DNA from 3 places in the Priestia sp. 10L35 genome. Region 2 is predicted to be linked to each of the others. Evidence: riboswitches for the same ligand, from Rfam matches in the RefSeq annotation. Region 2 holds a riboswitch; each other region holds the start of a gene.
The links. Region 2 has a riboswitch for lysine ahead of lysA (diaminopimelate decarboxylase). Riboswitches for the same ligand answer to the same signal wherever they lie in the genome.
Positions count from the first base shown of each region.

Region 1 (6,943 bases), 210 kb from region 2:
CCTATGCTCGTTATCCATTTCTGTAGCATGCTATCAATCCCTTATCTCGTTTGAATATGGTGATTATCATAAAACAGTTTTTTGAATATTTCACTAACTATGTTATCAAACCTGACACACTTTTGTGTAAACAAAGGTGACAAATGACAAAAAAAGACTAAATCTTGGTAGATTTAGTCTTTTTGCTTATGATGAGTGTGATTTAGTTACAATCATTCTTGATGCGGATGGAATTAATAGTGAAAGAATGATTAAGCAGGCTATTAGTGACCCTACCATTGAAATACCGTTCATTGAAAAAGAATACCATAGAGCGGACATGCCCTTTGGCGCATATGATCCCCAAAAAATAATACCCGCAATAAAGTGCCAGAAATACCGTGCGAAGCTGCCGATAACAAGGGATAAAACAATCAAAACAAAAGCTTTTGATCTGTTATTGTTAGCTAAATTTGTTTTAATAGATTGCGAAAAAATACCTCCAACACCTATAAAAGCAAAAGCCACAATATATTCAATAAACGTTTGTAGCGCTGTTAAAATATAAGCCGTTCCTGTTGCCAACTGCAACAGCCCCCATAATAGACCAGATAGGGCCCCGCCTTTTACTCCCCAGCGAAAGCACATAATAAAAATGGGCACCATGGAGAACGAAATACTCACAGCCGTTGCAATCTTAATGGAAGGCAAAAGATCAAGTAGAAGTGCTAATGCTGCAAAAATAGCTATTTCAATTTTAGCCTGTAAAGGTAATGCTTTATTCACGTTTCTCACTCCTGTTTTTGAATCATTCATATCAAACGGTTTACACAGGAGTAAGCAAATATATGCTACTATTCCCACATTCCTACGCTAGCGTTAACTAACAGGTTCGAAGGGTCTGAACAATTTGTTCACTCTCAGCACGGCGGCTCCCCCTGTGGTACGTTCGGATATTTATGTAGTATTATGACAACATTCATTATACCATATGTAACAAAATAGATTCGAGAGATTTCAAAGATGTTTCTATTTTCTGAATCTATTTTTTATAATGACAATCGTTTTAGTATTTGGTATACTTCTTTTATGTCAAATGAATATAAAAAACCCTCATCCTAATCGATGAGGTAGAGGTCGCAGTTTTTAATAGTAAAGCAACGGAAATGCAGAGAACATTGAGGATGTTGTTTGAAAGGAAAAATTGCCGAAGTTTAGATCACTTCTCGGTTGATTTAAGCTGGGGCTGTCTCCGAACAGGAACAGAACTGTCACATCATGCGAGTGATGTGAAGAGCTATCTTCACGGAAGGTTGACGCGGTTTTCAGATTTAAAAGCGCGCACATATACTGCGGGCTTTTTTTATGTTATCCCGTCTCTTTCCGTACATTCGAAAGGAGTATTTATCTATGCAAGAGCAGCAAGAATTAAAACGTGGGTTGAAATCTCGCCACTTAACGATGATTTCATTAGGAGGAGCCATCGGAACCGGCTTATTCTTAGCAAGTGGTGGAGCAATTCACACAGCAGGACCTGGGGGAGCGCTTTTAGCTTACGCTATCATTGGTGTCATGGTTTACTTTTTGATGACCAGCCTAGCGGAGCTCGCAGCTTATATGCCTGAAGCCGGTTCATTTAGTACGTATGCGTCTCGGTTTGTAGATCCATCCTTTGGTTTCGCTCTCGGCTGGAACTATTGGTATAACTGGGCTATTACGATTGCAGCTGAATTATCTGCTGGAGCCCTTATTATGAAATTTTGGTTCCCAAACTCTTCTTCTATTTTATGGAGTGCCCTGTTTTTATTAATTATGTTTGGGCTTAACTACCTTTCTGTAAAAGGATTTGGTGAATCTGAATTTTGGTTTTCGTTAATTAAAGTAGTAACAGTTATCATCTTTTTAGTTATTGGCATTATGATGATTTTTGGTATCTTTAACAATGAAGCACCAGGGTTTAAAAACTTCACGCTTGGTGATGGACCCATTCACGGTGGATTCTTTACTGTCTTAGGTATTTTTATGGCTGCTGGTTTTTCATTTCAAGGAACAGAGTTGCTTGGAGTCGCAGCTGGAGAAAGTGAAGATCCGGAAAAAACGGTTCCTCGCGCAGTTAAACAAGTCTTCTGGCGCATCTTGTTATTTTATATTTTAGCTATTTTTGTTATCGGGATGCTTATTCCATACACAGCCGATTCATTAGCAAGTGATGATGTGCGAGTAAGTCCATTTACTTTAATATTCGAACGAGCAGGTCTGGCGTTTGCAGCATCAGCTATCAATGCCGTTATTTTAACAGCCGTTTTATCTGCTGGTAACTCAGGTATGTATGCTTCTACGCGTATGCTGTGGAACTTAGCGAAAGATGGAAAAGCACCAAGGTTCTTAGCAAAAGTGAATAAACGAGGCGTTCCAGTGAATGCTTTAATCGCAACGGCACTTGTCGGTACACTTGCATTTGGTGCTTCATTTTTTGGAGACGGTGCGGTATACACGTGGTTACTTAACGCTTCTGGTATGTCTGGCTTTATTGCTTGGTTAGGAATTGCCATCAGCCACTATCGTTTTAGAAGAGCATTTGTTGCCCAAGGTCATGATTTGAGTGAACTTCCATATCATGCAAAACTTTTCCCGTTTGGTCCTATCTTTGCCTTTATTTTATGTGCTGTTGTCATTTTAGGTCAAAACTATTCGGCGTTTACGGGTGATTCGATTGACTGGTACGGTGTACTTGTTTCTTATATCGGACTTCCTTTATTCTTAATTGTTTGGTTAGGATACAAATGGACGAAAAAGTCAAAACTTATTCCGTTAAAAGAATGCCAAGTAACAGTGAAAAAATACGAATAAAAAAAGCTCTCTATTCAAAAGAATAGAGAGCTTTTTTTATGTGATCTGATCAGCAAAATGAAGAGATATATAGGCGGGCTGATTTTTCATAACAAGCATATAACCTTTGAGGGGACGATTACAGTAATCAGCAGCTTCTATATAATAAATACGCTGAATTAACCTGCTTAAATGGGTTGCAAAAGATGGAAGTTGATGAGTAGGAATGCTTTGGATGTAGTCTATGATTTCTTGTTTAGTTTGAAGGCCCGAATGGGTACATTCTAACAGATGAAAAAGCGGATCTGCTGCTATAGTAGATAGTTCAGAATTGTGTTTGATTCTATTCAGCTGGATATGCAGTTCTTTTTTGGACCATCTTTTTGGAATAGCTCTTAGATGCTGATATTGAAAATGTGTATTCATGATAGCTAACACCTTTCGTATTAAAATAATAAAACGACTTATTATTTTAATAACCTTTACACATGAAACTAAAACGTCACAATGTGTAAAGGTGTCATACATCTTATAAAATAAGCTGATAAAAAAGCACATCTTGCCACTGATCGAATTTCCAGCCTACTTCTTTAAATTCTCCGCAAAATGTAAAATTAAATTGCTCATGCATTTTGACACTGATATCATTCCCTTTTGTAATCCCTGAAATGACAACGTGATGGTTGAGTTCTTTAGCTAATTCCAAAATCCGCTTCATAAGCTGTTTTCCAATGCCATACCCCTGCTGATTTTTGTCAATATAAATCGATAGCTCTACCGTTTGAATGTACGCCTCTTTATCTCGATAAGAAGAAAGCGAAGCATAGCCCGCTACTACCCCATCTTTTTCTGCGACAATAAGCGGAAAAAGTTCATTGCTAATATGATTATTAAACCAGCTCCTTCTTTGCTCTACTGTTACAGGCGTTAAGTCAAAAGTAGCAGCACTTGTTTGAACAGACTGGTTATAAATTTCAACAAGCATAGGTAAATCTTCTTCTTTAGCATAACGAATGATCATATGTACAAACTCCTTATAGTATAGAATTATCTTTATTTTACTTCTTTTAAGGAACATAATCTACATAAAAAACCGATGTGCGCATGCACATCAGTTGTGATTTTGAGCATATTGAAAGGTTTGAAGAACTTGAAGTGTCTCTTTTGTAGAAACGACCGTCGCAAACTCCTCATGCAAAGAAGACAGTGCGAATGTATGTACATCTTCTGCAGGAAGGCTTGTTTTTCCATCGTAGGACATACCATCAAAGCAAGCTGTTGCATCGTTTACAACGTACGTTCTGTACCCTAAATTTCCAGCCATGCGGGCAGTCGTAGAGACGCAGTGATTAGTAGTTAGTCCTATTAAGATAAGCGTATCATAACCATTTGCTTTTAAATAACTGTCTAGCTCTGTTCCAATGAAGCAGCTGTTCACGTGCTTGCGAATTAAGTATTCATCTTCTTGTGGACCAAACCCTTCTTTGAACTGAAATCCCTTCGAACTTGGATGTAAAGGAGAATCTGGATTTTCTGATGCATGCTGTACGTGAATGACAGGATAATTTTGGCGCCTCCATGCTTGCAGTAGCGTCAGCATATGTTTTTCTGCATCTAGATTGTTTCTTTCCCCCCACTGTGGTGAATAAAATCCTTCTTGTACATCAATAAGCAGCAGCACTGGCCGGGAACGTAGCATAAGCATCATCTTCTTTCATCTTTATTTTAAAATGGAAATAACGTATGTGCACCCATCAGGACCGGCTTTTGACGAATGAACCGTTTGTTTCGGTAAATGTATCCGATCTCCTGCCTGACATAGAACCGTATCATGTTCAACTGTAAAGTAAATAGATCCTTCAAGTATATGAAGAATTTCATCAGTTGGATGGGTATGAGATGGGTGCGTTTGAAAAGCAATATCGTGCTGTACTTCAACGTATCCAGTATACGCCGGAAGCAGTTCTTTAATTACTTCTTCAAACTTTCCGCCAACTCCTTTTTTAATAGAGGCTTTTTTTACGTCCATGCTGCTCACTCCTTTTTAATTTAAACGGACACTGTCCCGTAATATAGTTGTTATCATCGTGTAAAAAATATTGCTTCCACTCTCGGTTTTCCTGCTGTCCATACCATCCTAACTCAGGGTGAGCTGATACGTCATCATATGTTTTTAACCGATCGCGGACCACCTTTTGTACGTGCCGCCCTATTTTTGAATCTCCTGTCATACCTTCAAACACCCACCGAGGTTGAAATGTAATCATAAATCCCCTGCTCTTACGGCTTTTACGTAAAGAATGAGCAGGCGTATTACAGACGACAAAAATAGGTTCTCCGTGAAAGCAAAATTCCCATAATGGATCTTTTGGATCTTTTGGAATGTCTTGCGGCCATGTCTTTTGATCAATTTGATGAAGAAACGTCAGCGTATCCCAAAACATCGTTTCGTACTCTTCCATTGAACGTTCTTTATGTTCAGGCTTAAAGAATAACACAAAGGATGTATAGCGACCTATGGTTTTAAAAGTATCTATGTATTCTCTAAGTGCCGACGCTGCATTCCTAATATCTTGGTAGTTATAAGGAGTAGTCACAAATGAAAACCGCAGTAAATCTTTTTTAAAGCCTTCTACCCCTAATATACAAGGAAATGGATTTTCTTCTGATAATATATCGCTTTGGAAATATTGAAAAGCATCTTTTCCCCAAAACGGGACATGCGTTGACTCTAAAATCTCATTGGCTCGAAAAAGCATTTTTGATGCCATTAAAACCCTCCTTATGGAACTCAACGTTACATGTGTATTAAAGAAAAGAAAGTTTATGAGCATTTTTAACTAAATGCCGCTTCTAAATTATAAAACTCTAATCTATATATATATAAGCTACTATTGGACAAGTTAGAAAGGAGGCTGTGTTTGTGGAGTGGTTTTTGATTGCTATAAAACAAATAATTCTAGGTATTAGTCTCGCAGCACCGGTAGGTCCAATTAATATAGAGATGATTAAAAAAGGGCTGACGAAAGGTTTTTGGGCTTCTTGGCTAGTTGGTTTAGGGGGCATGACGGCCGACATTTTATTTATGCTCCTCATTTTAATAGGGTTAACGCCTTTTGTGCAGATGCAGGCTGTTACTGTTACCCTGTATGCAACTGGTTTTGTCATGCTCACATTTGTTGGCTTTCAAAGTATGAAACAAGCTGTTTCTCGTTCCTTTTCAATAGATGTAAATAAACCCTCTATTAAAAGAGATAAGTCGTTTTTTACAGGTTTCTTCATTGCTCTTATGAATCCTTTAAATATTGTGTTTTGGTTTGGTGTATTTGGGTCAAGCTTAAGCGAAAGCCTCCAAAGTCAAACGTGGCTATCTGTCTTTTTTCACAGTTTCTTTATTATCTTTGGCATCCTTCTTTGGAATTTAAATATTGCCAGCAGCATTCATTTTACAAGAAAATTTATCACGCCTAAGCTTCTTCGCTTTATTACGTTAGGTGCAGGTTTTTTACTTTTTTTATTTGGCTGCCAATTCGGTTTTAAATGTATATCCTTACTTATAGGCTGAGTTTTTAGCGATGAGTTCAATAAGAGTGTCATTTACTTTCTCACGTTCATCATAAAAAAGACCGTGTCCACTATTTTCAAATGGAAGAAGTGTAGAAAATGAAATATGACGATTCATAACTTTTGCAAGATCAAATGGACAAATTTGATCTTTTTTTCCGTGTAATATATATGTCTCAGTAAAAATTTGACTCAAATCTTCCCGTAAGTCTTCGTCTCGTAAAGACACCGCAGTTTTAATCGTTCCATGACCGGATGCCTCTAAACCTAAATCTTGAAACCATCCTCTAAAGGCTGAGCTGGTAGGCTGATTAAAAAACTTTTTCTCAAACTCTTCAAGCATGTTAGGACGATCTCTATACGTATTTTGAATAATTGTATTTACTTCTTCAGAAGGAAGTCCATATGGAAAATCAGTTTTTTGAATAAAGCTTGGAGCCGCTGCCCCTAATAAAATTAACTTCTTCACGCCATATCCTAAATGTCTGCTCATATATCGAATAGCAATGGCTCCCCCCATAGAAAAGCCTACGAGCGTATAATTTTTAAGCTCAAGTCTTTCTACTAACAT
Region 1 covers NZ_JBFTKA010000002.1:222,744-229,686, reverse strand. Annotated here, with positions in the region: gene AC1DEF_RS07130 (ethanolamine ammonia-lyase reactivating factor EutA) at 1-29, opposite strand, end outside; gene thiT (energy-coupled thiamine transporter ThiT) at 187-795, opposite strand; TPP riboswitch at 828-928, opposite strand; lysine riboswitch at 1,103-1,287, shown strand; gene AC1DEF_RS07120 (amino acid permease) at 1,390-2,829, shown strand; gene AC1DEF_RS07115 (hypothetical protein) at 2,866-3,234, opposite strand; gene AC1DEF_RS07110 (GNAT family N-acetyltransferase) at 3,338-3,829, opposite strand; gene AC1DEF_RS07105 (cysteine hydrolase family protein) at 3,920-4,507, opposite strand; gene AC1DEF_RS07100 (cupin domain-containing protein) at 4,529-4,837, opposite strand; gene AC1DEF_RS07095 (YqcI/YcgG family protein) at 4,812-5,579, opposite strand; gene AC1DEF_RS07090 (LysE family transporter) at 5,732-6,373, shown strand; gene AC1DEF_RS07085 (alpha/beta fold hydrolase) at 6,359-6,943, opposite strand, start outside.
Region 1: it holds a riboswitch for lysine, as region 2 does, so the genes downstream of both, AC1DEF_RS07120 (amino acid permease) here and lysA (diaminopimelate decarboxylase) in region 2, are expected to answer to the same signal.

Region 2 (6,943 bases):
TAAAAAGAAACGGAGACATAACTAAATCTATCCAATCAACAGCTAGAAGCAAATACATACATGAAACCTGCGTTCATCATCATCCTAAAAAAATCCGAACGAGCTGGATTCTCGACCAAACTCGTTCGGATTGTCCTTCAACTAACATACTTTTGTTCCAGACTCTTTTTTAAAGGAGCCCCAATTTATCTGTCATTTGTTTTTCGGTTAAAAAATTAATCAATTCTCGTACAGCGAATGAACTGTAGCGTTCTTTTAACAGAATAATTCCAAGTTCCCACATCATTTCAGGATCTGCAATAGGTACGGTAGTAATATTGGGATCTTTCACTTTGGCATAAAGCGATTCGGGTAAAATAGCAATACCTAGTTCTGCCGCTGTTAATTCAATAATTAAATCCCATTGAGAACTTTTATACGCTATAGAAGGCACAAAGCCTGATTTTAAAGCATCTTGAATTAACCGGTCGTGCAGCGTAAATTCTTCACTGAACATAATGAATTTTTCATGCTCCAATTCTTTCATCCAGACGGAAGAACGTTTTGCTAAAGGATGGTTTCTATGTGCGTATAAAAGAAATCTCTCCTTAACGAACGGGTATACGTGAAAATGCTCATCATGACCGCTTGTAAGAGGAAGCATAACAATCCCCATATCTACACCAGCCTCTTCCACAAGTGCCTCAATTTTTTTTGCTCCAAATTCAATAAGCTCTAGAGATACTTTAGGGTATTGTTCATTAAATGCTTTTGCAATCTTCGGGAAAAACAAGGTCCCGATGAGCGGAGGGACTCCCATCTTGATTTGCCCTGTTTGCAAGTTCATTAAATCTCCCAACAAGTGAGGCATGTCTTTTAACACCGACAGAGCTTTAGTTGCCTGATGATACACGACTTCTCCTGCATCGGTTAGCTTTAATTCTCTTGTTGAACGATCAAGAAGCTCAAATCCTAGTTCATTTTCTACTTTTTTGACGGCTTTACTTAAAGCCGTTTGTGACAAGTGAACTTGCAGCGCTGCCTTTGTAAAATTTTTATGATTCGCTACCTCTATAAAGTATTCTAAGTCTCTGATTTCCATGTGAAACTCCATTTCTGCAAACTGCTTATCCTTTTTCTTTACTCTTTATTTTAACCACTAAATTATTTACTGTAAATGCGCTGACTAAAAAGGGGGAGGATATATCCAATGAATAAAAACAGGGAAAGGAAATGAGCTAAAGTTTCTGTCGAAATTGATTTATAAAACGAATAATCTTTTTATAGAGAAAAATAGATTTTGCTACTAGCTGATGAGGGATATAAAGACTTTTGTATGTGCGTTCAGGTAAAAATGCAAAACTTATCAAAATAACTGAAAGTCCAAAGGCTGCGGCTGTAATCTCTAGCCAAGAAAACACCATGTTATTCCTCCTTTTACAAACCTATTAATAGAATATGTAAAAGTTCGAAAGGAGGTTGTACGATAGCCCCATAACGAGCAGGGTTATGAAGTTCTCTCTAAAAATAAAATGACGTTAAAGAACGCAGGCGCTGCGCTCTTTAACGTCATTTTATTTTCGTTCTTCAGCTTGATGCTCTTGTTTGTTTTGCTCAGTAAGACGTTTTTGATGAGCTTTTGTTTCTGCGCTTACGTGATTCGCATCATTCGGTTGATTTTTCTTTGAACCTCCTGCAGCGTTACTCATTAGACGACACCTCCAGTCCGGTTAAGAAACATACCTTTAGAATGTGCGTATGTACAGACTTTATACACCGCTATCGATATTACTGCACACGAAAAAAGCAAAGGGAGAGTCACTAAGACTGTTCCCTTTGCTTTTTTACTAAGCGACTTTATCGGTGGTGATAATTTTGTTAATCCAGTCTTTTCCTTCTGTAAACCTTGTAACAAGCATCGCTGTTACTGTATTTCCCGTACTGTTTAAAAGCGTAGCAGGGGCGTCAATAATTGTGGAAATGACCGCAATAATGGGCAGAACTTCTGGCGAAAATCCGTAAATTGTAATGATTAACATTTCGCCAATCATACCGCCTCCAGGGATTGCTCCCATTACGGCTCCAACTAAAAAGGCTACGCCTAAAATGCTCAAAATACTCGTAGCAGACGTCATATCTTTGCCAAACAAACTGAATAAGAAAACAATCTTTAGAATACCACCGATAACAGAACCATCTTTATGCGTGTTTGCTCCTAGTGGAATCACTGTTTCAGCAATATCCAGCGGCACACCCATTTTCTTTGTTGCATCTAAATTGACTGGAATAGATGCAGCAGAAGAACAGGTAGCAATAGCGGTGATAGAAGGAGCAGCTGCATTTTTCCAAAACAGCTTAATTCCTGCTTTACCGCCAGCAATCCATGCATATAGCGTAAAGAAACCGAAATAGTAAACGATTGCAATTAATAAATAAAGAATAAATGCTCTAGCGTACCCTTGTAAGATCTTTGGTCCAAGTTCTCCTACTACAGTAGCGAAATAGCATCCTAAACCAATTGGGGCATAGTACATCACAATTTTAACAACCTTCATCGATACTTCTTGACCCGAAGTCAGAAATTTCGCCATAGGCTGTCCTTTTTCGCCAGCCATCGTTGTAGCAATACCGAAAATAACGGCAAAGACAATTAATTGTAAAATGTGATCTTTCGAAAATAACTGAACAAAATCAGGTACAGTAAATGTACTAACAAGCTGAGTTAAAAGCGCCATTTTTTCAGCTGTATTTTCACTGTCACCCATCAATTCTTTAATGGCAGAAGTATCTACATTATGTAGCGGATTGTAAAGTGATGCGCCTAAAAAGCCTAAAACGGCTGAAACAGCAGCAGTGGCGACAAACACAACGGCAATTCCTAGCATAATTTTACCAAGACGCTTCATTTCGTTCATGTTTGCGATCGCCGAAGCCACACTAAAAAAGACAAGGGGAACGATAATCATGAACATTAAATTGAGAAACAAATCACCAAAAGGCTTCACGACTGCCACATCGGGGCCAATAGCATATCCTGCTATCCCGCCAATTAAAATAGCGAGAAGCAGAATAAGCGATGATCTGTACGTTTTAAATACACTTAAAACCATAGTTAGATTTCCTCCAAACAATAATAGCTTTTTTACTACGCAAGAACAGCTATTATTTGCTCATTGCATACGTAGTAACGACTGGCTTTACATCTTTACGCACCAAATCTTCGTATGTTTCTCGCTCTACAGCAAGACGAGCTTCTCCATTTTTTACAAATACAACAGCAGGGCGCGGAATACGGTTGTAATTGCTAGCCATTGAATAGTTGTAGGCACCTGTAGAGGACACTGCTAATAAATCTCCTTGATTAACGCGCGGTAAATCAATATCCCAAATAAGCATATCTCCTGATTCACAGCATTTACCCGCAATTGATACTGTTTCATCTTTTTTATCCGTCACTCTATTAGCCAAGACAGCTTCATGTTTTGCATCGTAAAGAGCAGGACGGATATTATCGGTCATACCGCCGTCAATTCCTACGTATTTTCGTACACCTGGAATCTCCTTCGTTGATCCAATTGTATAAAGCGTTGTACCTGCTTCTCCTACGATGCTTCTTCCAGGCTCAATCCAGACTTCTGGAAGGGTATAATTCTGTTCAGTTAACGTGCGGCTTAGCTTTTCTGTCAGTGCATCTACATAATACTCAACTGGAAGAGGAGAGTCGCTTTCGGTATAACGAATACCAAAACCACCACCTACGTTTAAAACTTTTACTTCAAATTCCATTTTATCACGAATGCTGAATAAGAAATCAGTTAAAATATCAATGGCGCGAGAAAAACCATCTACTTCAAAAATTTGCGAACCAATATGACAATGAATGCCTAAAAGATCGTAGTAAGGCTTTTCTAACGCAGAACTTACCGCTTTCATGGCTTGGTCATTGGAAAGACCAAATCCAAACTTGGAGTCTTCCTGTCCGGTCATAATATATTCATGTGTATGGGCTTCAATTCCTGGAGTAACACGCAGAAGAATAGATGCTTTCTGTTTGCGCTCAGCTGCTAAGGCATGCAAAACTTCAAGTTCGGTAAAGTTATCAACAACAAAACAGCCAATATTCGCATCAAGAGCCATTTCCATTTCTTCAATCGTTTTATTATTGCCGTGAAAATGAATGCGTTCAGCTGGATATCCAGCTTCAAGCGCTGTAAATAATTCGCCTCCTGAGACCACATCTAGTGACATATCAAGCTTCGTTAAAAGGCTAGCCATTTCCATACAAAGAAATGCTTTCCCTGCATAGGCGATTTGATATGAAAATCCGCTTCTTCGAAAGGCTGAATGGAAGGCCTTGCATTTCGTTTCAATTAATTCTTGATCGTAGATGTATAGGGGAGTGCCGTATTGTTTTTTCAGTTCGACCGTATCGCACTGCCCAATTTCTAAATGATTGCTGCTGTTAATTTTACTCGTTCCATGTAAGTACATAATCCGTATCCCTCCATTTAAATCATTCAACTATAACTTTGAACTTTGATGGTCAGTAGAAAAACACAAAAAAGACCCGTGAAGTGATGTTCACGCGTCTTGGTTTCATAATAATAAAGTATTATTACATTCTAGGCATCAACATCTCTTCAATAGCTCTCCACAAACCAAATGGTTTGTGACAGCTCAGCATTTATTCAATACTGAACCAGTATATGAACACAATGGATGTTTATATACTTCGGCACGAAATCCCTTTTACTTATCTTCACAGACTCCATTAGTCTCCAATAAGTGACTCTTGATTTCATGCACCTCTATTCTCAGAGAGGAAAATTATATTTAAATGTAATTCCTATTATATTTCCTTTTCCTCCGTCTAGTCAATGAAAAGTTAAGGCATAGGAATATCAAAAAAAATAAATAAGAAAGCTATGAAGCTTCCAGATAGAATCCAAGCGACCAGTGCTGTCTTCTGATGAATGACTAAAAGTGAGAACGTGGCAATGTTGAAGAGAAAAGAACACAGCAGCGACCATCCATAATGATGAGTGATACTGTGATTAACATAAGCAATGAACTCAATCACAGTAAATAAAAGCGCCCACAAAAGAATCCACCACAGCCTGCCGCTTACATGCAACGGCAGCCTTCCTAAAAAAACCGGTATAACAAACGGATAAATAATTAAAGTTATTCCAAGGGAAACCATTAGGTGATCGGGTAGAAAAAGGTGATCAATACCTACAGGGTGAAATACCCATACGCGGTGATGAAACAGCAGCACTTCATAAAGCAAATTCCCTGTGACCCAAAACAGCAAAGTAGGATAGTATTCTTGATACCTTCGCCACTTGCCAAATAGTAAACCAAGAATGATGAAAAATAATACAAATGAAGATTGCATACGCTCTCCTTAAAATAATGGTTATTTCTTTTTATTTACATATTATAGTGGTTTTATTCTTTCCTTTTTTTATTCAGAAACTATAATAAAAAAGCGGTAAGCGCAGTGTTAAATATGGGTGATCACTATTTGTGGTTTGCTTCATCTCACCATAATTCCCGTAAAAGAACTTATTGCGCTTTTGTTTACAATGAAAGGAGCTATATGTCAAAGTCAGCAAGACTCAAAAATAAGCTCAAGATAGCTTCGCCTAGTATGTGACTTCTTTTTTTGCTATGCTAAAGTTGCGTACATATAGCATGAGAATATTAGAAGAAAGAAAAGGGTGTTTTGGTATGAAAACATACATCGTAGTTGGAGCTGGGGTACTTGGAGCTTCTACAGCATATCATTTAGCAAAAGCAGGAGCAGATGTGACATTGATAGATCGCAAGGATGCAGGTCAAGCTACTGATGCAGCAGCAGGAATTGTTTGTCCATGGCTTTCGCAGCGTCGAAATAAAGCATGGTACCGCTTAGCAAAAGGCGGCGCTAAGTACTATCAAACATTAATTCAGCAATTAGAAGAAGATGGAGAAACGGATACGGGATATAAGCGAGTAGGAGCAATTAGCTTACATACTGATGAGCAAAAGCTTAAAAAAATGGAAGAAAGAGCATATAAGCGTCGGGAAGAAGCTCCTGAAATAGGCGAGATTACACGTTTATCCGCTAAAGAAACACAGGCTTTGTTTCCGGTTCTTTCGGAAGAATACAGTTCAGTTCATATTAGTGGAGCCGCTCGCGTTAACGGAAGAGCTCTTCGAAACGCACTTGTGAATGCAGCCAAGAAAAACGGTGCAAAAATAATAGAAGGAAACGCAGAACTACTTTATGAAAATAATCAAGTAACGGGCGTTTCCGTAAATGGACAAACCCTTCTAGCAAGTACAACAATCGTAACGGCAGGAGCGTGGGCAAATCAATTACTAGAGCCTCTTGGAGTGAAATTTTTAGCAAGCTTTCAAAAAGCGCAAATTGTCCACTTGCATCTCCCTGATGTAGATACAAAAGACTGGCCCGTTGTGATGCCTCCAAGCGACCAATATATTCTTTCATTTGAACAAGGTCAAATTGTCATTGGAGCAACACATGAAAACGACAAGGGCTATGATTTGAGAGTAACTGCTGGGGGGATGCATGAGATTTTTTCAAAGGCCTTATCAATTGCTCCCGGCTTAACAGAAAGCACAGTCTTAGAAACAAGGGTAGGGTTTCGACCATTTACTCCAGGATTCTTGCCAGTCATTGGAGCTCTTCCGGCTTACGAAGGAATACTAGTAGCGAATGGTCTCGGAGCTTCAGGCTTAACGTCGGGTCCTTATCTTGGTTCAGAGCTTGCTAAATTAGCACTTGAAATGGAAATGGAAATTGATCTTAGCGACTATGATGTAGGAGGAGCTATCGAGTCTTAAGCAAACAGAATGAATGAAAACAAATAGAAGTTCGCAAACTATAACTACTATATGATGAAAGGAAGTAGATTGTTTGCGAAAGATTATGATAAGTGCAGCAGCAGCTTTTTTA
Region 2 covers NZ_JBFTKA010000002.1:429,872-436,814, reverse strand. Annotated here, with positions in the region: gene AC1DEF_RS08205 (LysR family transcriptional regulator) at 170-1,081, opposite strand; gene AC1DEF_RS08200 (hypothetical protein) at 1,218-1,403, opposite strand; gene AC1DEF_RS08195 (hypothetical protein) at 1,554-1,688, opposite strand; gene AC1DEF_RS08190 (dicarboxylate/amino acid:cation symporter) at 1,827-3,089, opposite strand; gene lysA (diaminopimelate decarboxylase) at 3,142-4,470, opposite strand; lysine riboswitch at 4,616-4,798, opposite strand; gene AC1DEF_RS08180 (CBO0543 family protein) at 4,865-5,377, opposite strand; gene AC1DEF_RS08175 (NAD(P)/FAD-dependent oxidoreductase) at 5,713-6,831, shown strand; gene AC1DEF_RS08170 (YckD family protein) at 6,905-6,943, shown strand, end outside.

Region 3 (6,943 bases), on a different contig from region 2:
AAAGTAGCTGATTACGGAATCGTTGGAGATTTATTTGAAGTGGTGCCTCTGCTAACGGAAGAATTCAAAAAGCTGAAAGTACAGTCTGCGTAAGAGGCTGAGACAAAAGGATTTTAGACGAAGTGAAAAATGAACCATTGATCAAGATGTTTGATTAGTGGTTCGTTTTTTTGTTAGGGTAAACGCAGGTTTCATGTGTGTGGGTCTTTCTAGCAGTTGATTGGAGGGCAAGGCGAAGACTCCTGTAGAAAGCGAAGTCTTACACAGAAATCATCTGCGGTGTCGCAAGCGGTTCAGCCCTTGTATACTATTCGTTCGTCTTTAGATAGGATTCATTTCGTTATGTCTCAGCCTCATGGAAAACGAAATTTTCTACGTATGTTTTTATGTGAATTGTACAAACTAGAGCGGAGAATAAACAGTATAAATGTAAGCAAAAAGTTAGCAAACCTTATTTGAAGGTGATATACTGTGAGTAGAATTTGGATATTGCATATATTTAGGAGGAATTAAAATGGCTATTGCACATGCTACAGATAAAAACTTTACAGATGAAATTAAATCAGGCCTAGTGCTTGTTGACTTTTGGGCACCATGGTGTGGCCCTTGTAAAATGATTGCTCCAGTTCTTGAAGAAATCGATGGCGAACTTAACGATAAAGTTAAAATCGTGAAAGTAGACGTTGATGAAAACCAAGAAACGGCTGGAAAATTTGGTGTTATGAGTATCCCAACTTTAGTATTATTTAAAGATGGAGAGAAAGTTGATCAAGTAGTTGGTTTCCAACCAAAAGAAGCATTAACAGAATTAATTAATAAACACGCGTAAGTCAAAACCTAGCTCAGGCTAGGTTTTTTCTTTTTCTCCACTTTTTCTCTTTTGGGAATACTTTTATTTAGCGAATATGCGTTCGTTTGTTTTATACTAGATGTAAGGAACACCGCCATAAATCCGGCTTATGTGCATGTATTGTAGGGCAGGAAAGAATGTAGGTTACGCTTCATAAGCGAATGTATAGATGGACAGAGTAAGAGAAGAGGAAGGAGAAAAATATGAACGATTATTTAAAAGAAAAGCTGGCTATTTTACCGGATCAGCCCGGCTGTTACTTGATGAAAGATAAATATGGAACGGTCATTTACGTAGGAAAAGCAAAAGTATTAAAAAATCGAGTGCGCTCCTACTTTACCGGATCTCATGACGGAAAGACGCTTCGACTTGTAAACGACATTGTCGATTTTGAATATATCGTCACATCTTCTAATTTAGAAGCACTTATTTTAGAAATGAATTTAATTAAAAAGCATGATCCAAAATACAATATCATGCTTAAAGATGATAAGGGTTATCCCTTTATTAAGATTACAGCTGAAAAGCAGCCCCGACTTGTTATTACAAGAAAAATAAAAAAAGATAAAGGGAAATACTTCGGGCCTTATCCTAACGTTCAAGCTGCAAATGAAACAAAGCGGCTTCTTGATCGCATTTATCCATTAAGAAAGTGCTCTACCATGCCAGACAGACCTTGTTTGTATTACCATATCGGGCAATGCCTAGCTCCTTGCGTAAAAGAAGTAAAAGAAGAGCAAAACAAACAAATTATTGAAAATATCACGCGGTTTTTAAATGGTGGATATGAGCATGTCAAAACAGAATTAACTGAAAAAATGTTAAAAGCTTCAGAAGAACTTGACTTTGAACGGGCTAAAGAATATCGAGATCAAATTGCTCATATCGAAGCGACAATGGAAAAGCAAAAAGTAACGTTTAATGATTTTGTTAATCGAGATGTGTTTGGCTATTCTTATGATAAAGGCTGGATGTGTGTTCAAGTTTTCTTTATTCGCCAAGGGAAATTAATTGAGCGAGAAGTTTCTATGTTTCCTTTTTATAAAGAGCCAGAAGAAGATTTCTTAACTTTTATCGGTCAGTTTTATGCCAAAAATATTAAGCCAAAAGAAGTAATGGTTCCAGCAACGATTGATGCAGAGTTGGCTGAGAAATTAGTAGGAGTAGAGGTTCAGCATCCAAAGCGAGGCAAAAAGAAAGAGTTAGTAGAACTTGCGTGTAAAAATGCAAAAATTGCGCTCGGTGAAAAATTCTATTTAATTGAACGAGATGAAGAGCGCACGGTTGGCGCAGTTGAACGGTTAGGAGAAGAGCTTGGAATTGCCGCTCCTTATCGGATTGAAGCATTTGATAATTCAAATATTCAAGGAACAGATCCCGTTTCTGCGATGATTGTTTTTGTTGATGGGAAACCGGAAAAGAAAGAATATCGCAAATATAAAATTAAGACCGTAAAGGGACCAGATGATTACAGTTCCATGAGAGAAGTCGTTCGCAGACGGTATTCCAGAGCGTTAAAAGAGGGTCTTCCGCTTCCAGATTTAATTGTTGTAGATGGAGGCAAAGGGCATTTAGCTGCAGTACAGGACGTTCTCGAAAATGAATTGGGACTTTTAGTGCCTACAGCAGGTCTTGTCAAAGATGATAAGCACAGAACCTCCAACCTGATGATTGGTGAGCCTCCTCAAATCATACCGCTTGAACGCAATAGTCAAGAATTTTATTTGCTTCAGCGAATTCAAGATGAAGTTCACCGTTTTGCGATTACCTTCCACCGTCAAGTGCGCTCTAAGTCCGCTTTTCAGTCTGTTCTGGACGATATTCCGGGAGTGGGCGAAAAGCGTAAAAAAGCTTTGTTAAAGTATTTTGGTTCGGTGAAAAAATTGAAAGAAGCAACGGTTGATGATATTCGAAATTCAGGTGTTCCTCAAAACATCGCTGAAAAAATTTATGAAACATTGCAAAAATAGTCTTGAAATAATAGAAAATATTTGATAAGCTATTAACTAATTTCATACGACACTTCATCAAATGAAGTGAAGATAGAGGTGCAAATTTAATCAGTACGTATCAGGAAGGGTATGAGCTCTTATGAATGATGCGGAAAGGGAAATTTGCCGAAGTGAACATTACCTCATAGTAATGATTGCTGGTTCTGCGTTGAATAAACGTAGGATTGTCAAGATGTAGATTCTTGGAGAGCTATCTCACGGCAGTGGACGGTTATGTTTTATAATTTTCGTTCGTTAAGCAATGAGAGCTCATCTCATTGCTTTTTTTATTGTCTGAGTAAAAAAATTTAGCTTCTCATCATTCTGCATATGCAAATTTATTGAAAAGGAATGAACAAAATTATGGCATTAATCGTTCAAAAATTTGGTGGAACATCTGTTGGTTCTGTTGAACGTATCCAACATGTAGCAAACCGTGTTATTCAAGAAGCAGAGCGCGGTAACCAAGTAGTTGTTGTTGTATCGGCAATGGGCAAAACTACAGATGCACTGGTGAAATTAGCAAGTGATATTACGGACAGTCCAAGCAAACGCGAAATGGATATGCTTCTTACAACTGGAGAACAAGTAACGATTTCCCTGTTAACAATGGCCCTTCAATATAAAGGGTATGAAGCAACTTCGCTAACAGGTTGGCAAGCTGGTATCCAGACGGAAGCAGTTCACAGCAATGCACGAATCCAGCACATTGACACGACTCGTATTCAAAGCCAATTAGATAGAGGCCGAATCGTAGTAGTAGCTGGATTCCAAGGCTGTTCAGGAGATGGTAGCATTACAACATTAGGTCGAGGCGGCTCTGACACGACGGCAGTAGCTCTTGCCGCAGCATTAAAAGCTGCAAAATGTGATATTTATACAGATGTAACAGGAGTGTTTACGACAGATCCGCGCTATGTAGAAGATGCTCGTAAGCTTCACTCTATTTCATATGACGAAATGTTAGAATTAGCTAATTTGGGAGCAGGGGTGCTGCATCCGCGCGCTGTTGAGTTTGCAAAAAATTATCAGGTACCGCTAGAAGTGCGTTCAAGCTTAGAAAACGAGAATGGAACGATTGTTGAGGAGGAAGTTTCAATGGAACAAAACTTAGTCGTAAGAGGAATTGCGTTTGAAGATAATATTTCACGAGTGACAATTGAAGGGTTAAACAACGAGTTGCAAACTCTTTCTACTATTTTTACAGCATTAGCAAAAGAACAGTTAAATGTGGACATTATTATTCAAAACGTAACGGCTAATAATCGTCTCTCTATCTCATTTTCTATTAAAACCGTAGACGTAGACGCCGCTCTTGCCGTCTTAAAAGAGTATAAATCTACTTTGGGATATGCGCGTATTGAACATGAAAGCGGTTTGGCTAAAGTATCAATTGTCGGCTCTGGCATGATTTCTAATCCAGGCGTTGCAGCCGAAATGTTTGAAGTGCTGGCAGGAGAGAAAATTGAAGTGAAGATGGTCAGCACGTCTGAAATTAAAGTATCTACAGTTGTACCGCATGCTGATATGGTAAAAGCTGTTGAGACGCTTCACGTAGCATTTGAATTAGAAGAGCAGCAAGCAGTGCAAGTATAAAGAAGAGAAAAAAGACGTGGTATCTCCACGTCTTTTATATATACGTATTTCCTACTTTTTATAACGCTCCGCGCGTGTTTCGGTAGGTAAGATATCTTTTCGGTCCCACTGCACGGAAATCAGCACTTTTCCGTTCTTTTCTTTATGTGTTAAGTAGGCTTCTGTTAGGCAGTTGTTTTGACGCTGAATCTGTTCAGCCACAAATCCTGACTCAAGATGAAACGAACAAGTTTCCTGCTGAAATCTTTTGCTGACCACATCACCTGATAACTCAAGCTCGAGTGAATATTTATCTTTTTTTGCAAGCGTCAGTGTTCCCCAGGAAGCTGCTTTAAAAAAAGCGACGATTTCATCCATTGTATTTAATGGGTATTTCCGCGCAAGGTGTTTTCCTGCCCAGTATGAAATGGTGTTTGTTTCGTCTCCAAGAAGCTCTGGAATTAACACGTCACGCAAAAGGCTGTATCCGAAATATGAAACGTGATCAAGAGTTCTCTCTGTTTCAGCTGTGACATTAGGTTCTGATGTTTCCATCGTCTCTTCAAGTTCTTGCTGTGATTCTGTTTGTAAATTGCTCATGCTTTCCCCTCTTTCTTTACTACTATTATATACAAATCTAAAAAACCTCTCACGCATTTTTTTAATAAAATGTAAGAGGATCTTTATTATGGTAAAAAGAGTTAGATGTAAAGATGAAAAATCCATAATATACCTTTTAAAAGGGTACTTTTACCTGTGTAAATGTTTTGTGAACTTGTTTACAATAAAAGCATAAAGTAAACGCTTACTTATTTGTGGCAAGCAATATTATAATAGAAAGAAAAAATCTGTAACATCAATACAGTAAGCGTTAACAAATATAAAATTTTATAAATTTATATTTTATAGAAGATTTAAACATCTTGCCTTGACGCTCTTAATCGATGGGAGTAAAATTAACCTGTCACATACTTTATTAGGAAATGCAAAGGTTTTCATTTCCTGTATTCACGATTAATCTATTTGTCTAGTGGGAGTAAGAAAGTTCTTCACAAACTATGTTCATTTAACTAAGGGGGGTCTACGCAGATGGCGGCAAACAGAGAGTTTCAATATCGGAGAATCCATTCATTACTTGGGGTAATACCAATCGGGATTTTCTTAACACAGCATTTAGTTGTGAATCATTTCGCGACAAAGGGAGAAGAATCATTTAATCAAGCAGCTCACTTCATGGAGAGCTTACCTTTCCGCTATGCTCTAGAAATTTTCATTATTTTCTTACCAATCGTTTTTCACGCAATATACGGTCTTTACATCGCATTCACTGCTAAAACAAACGTTAACAACTACGGTTTTTTCCGTAACTGGATGTTTATCCTTCAGCGTGTTTCAGGTGTAATCACACTTATCTTCATCACATGGCACGTATGGGAAACCAGAATACAAGCTGCGCTTGGAAAAGAAGTAGATTTTCAAATGATGGAACGAATTTTAAGCAACCCGGCAATGCTTGCATTCTACATAGTTGGTGTTGTATCTACGATCTTCCACTTTGCAAACGGTCTATGGTCATTTGGAGTTAGCTGGGGGTTAACTGTAACACCACGTTCTCAAAGAATTTCAACTTATGTGACATTAGCAATCTTCTTAGCACTTACATTTGTAGGTGTTCGTACATTATTCGCATTTGCATAAAATTAAGGTTTTGAAGGAGTGGGGTTCCGATGAGTAACGGAAAAATCATCGTAGTCGGTGGCGGTTTAGCTGGCTTGATGGCAACAATAAAAATTGCTGAGTCTGGCAAGCAAGTAGATTTATTTTCACTAGTTCCGGTAAAAAGATCTCACTCAGTTTGCGCGCAAGGTGGAATCAACGGAGCCGTAAATACGAAAGGTGAAGGGGATTCACCATGGGAACACTTTGATGACACAGTGTACGGCGGAGACTTTTTAGCCAACCAGCCACCTGTAAAAGCAATGTGTGAAGCAGCTCCTGGTATTATTCACTTACTTGACCGCATGGGTGTTATGTTTAACCGTACTCCTGAGGGTTTGTTAGACTTCAGACGATTTGGCGGGACGCAGCATCACCGTACGGCTTTTGCTGGAGCAACAACGGGTCAACAATTATTGTACGCATTAGATGAGCAGGTTCGTCGTTATGAAGTTGCCGGACTTGTGACAAAGTACGAAGGATGGGAATTCTTAGGTGCTGTTCTTGACGATGAGCGCAGCTGTCGCGGAATTTCTGCACAGAATTTAAAATCAATGGAAATTAAAACGTTCCCAGCTGACGCGGTTATTATGGCTACAGGTGGACCTGGAATTGTTTTTGGAAAATCGACGAACTCAGTTATTAATACAGGTTCAGCGGCATCTATCGTGTATCAGCAAGGTGCATACTATTCAAACGGAGAGTTTATTCAAATTCATCCAACTGCTATCCCAGGAGATGATAAGCTTCGTCTTATGAGTGAATCTGCTCGTGGAGAAGGCGGACGCGTTTGGACATATAAAGACGGTAA
Region 3 covers NZ_JBFTKA010000001.1:175,218-182,160, forward strand. Annotated here, with positions in the region: gene AC1DEF_RS00865 (electron transfer flavoprotein subunit alpha/FixB family protein) at 1-93, shown strand, start outside; gene trxA (thioredoxin) at 515-829, shown strand; gene uvrC (excinuclease ABC subunit UvrC) at 1,054-2,820, shown strand; lysine riboswitch at 2,886-3,063, shown strand; gene AC1DEF_RS00880 (aspartate kinase) at 3,205-4,437, shown strand; gene AC1DEF_RS00885 (YslB family protein) at 4,489-5,016, opposite strand; gene AC1DEF_RS00890 (succinate dehydrogenase cytochrome b558 subunit) at 5,506-6,114, shown strand; gene sdhA (succinate dehydrogenase flavoprotein subunit) at 6,144-6,943, shown strand, end outside.
Region 3: it holds a riboswitch for lysine, as region 2 does, so the genes downstream of both, AC1DEF_RS00880 (aspartate kinase) here and lysA (diaminopimelate decarboxylase) in region 2, are expected to answer to the same signal.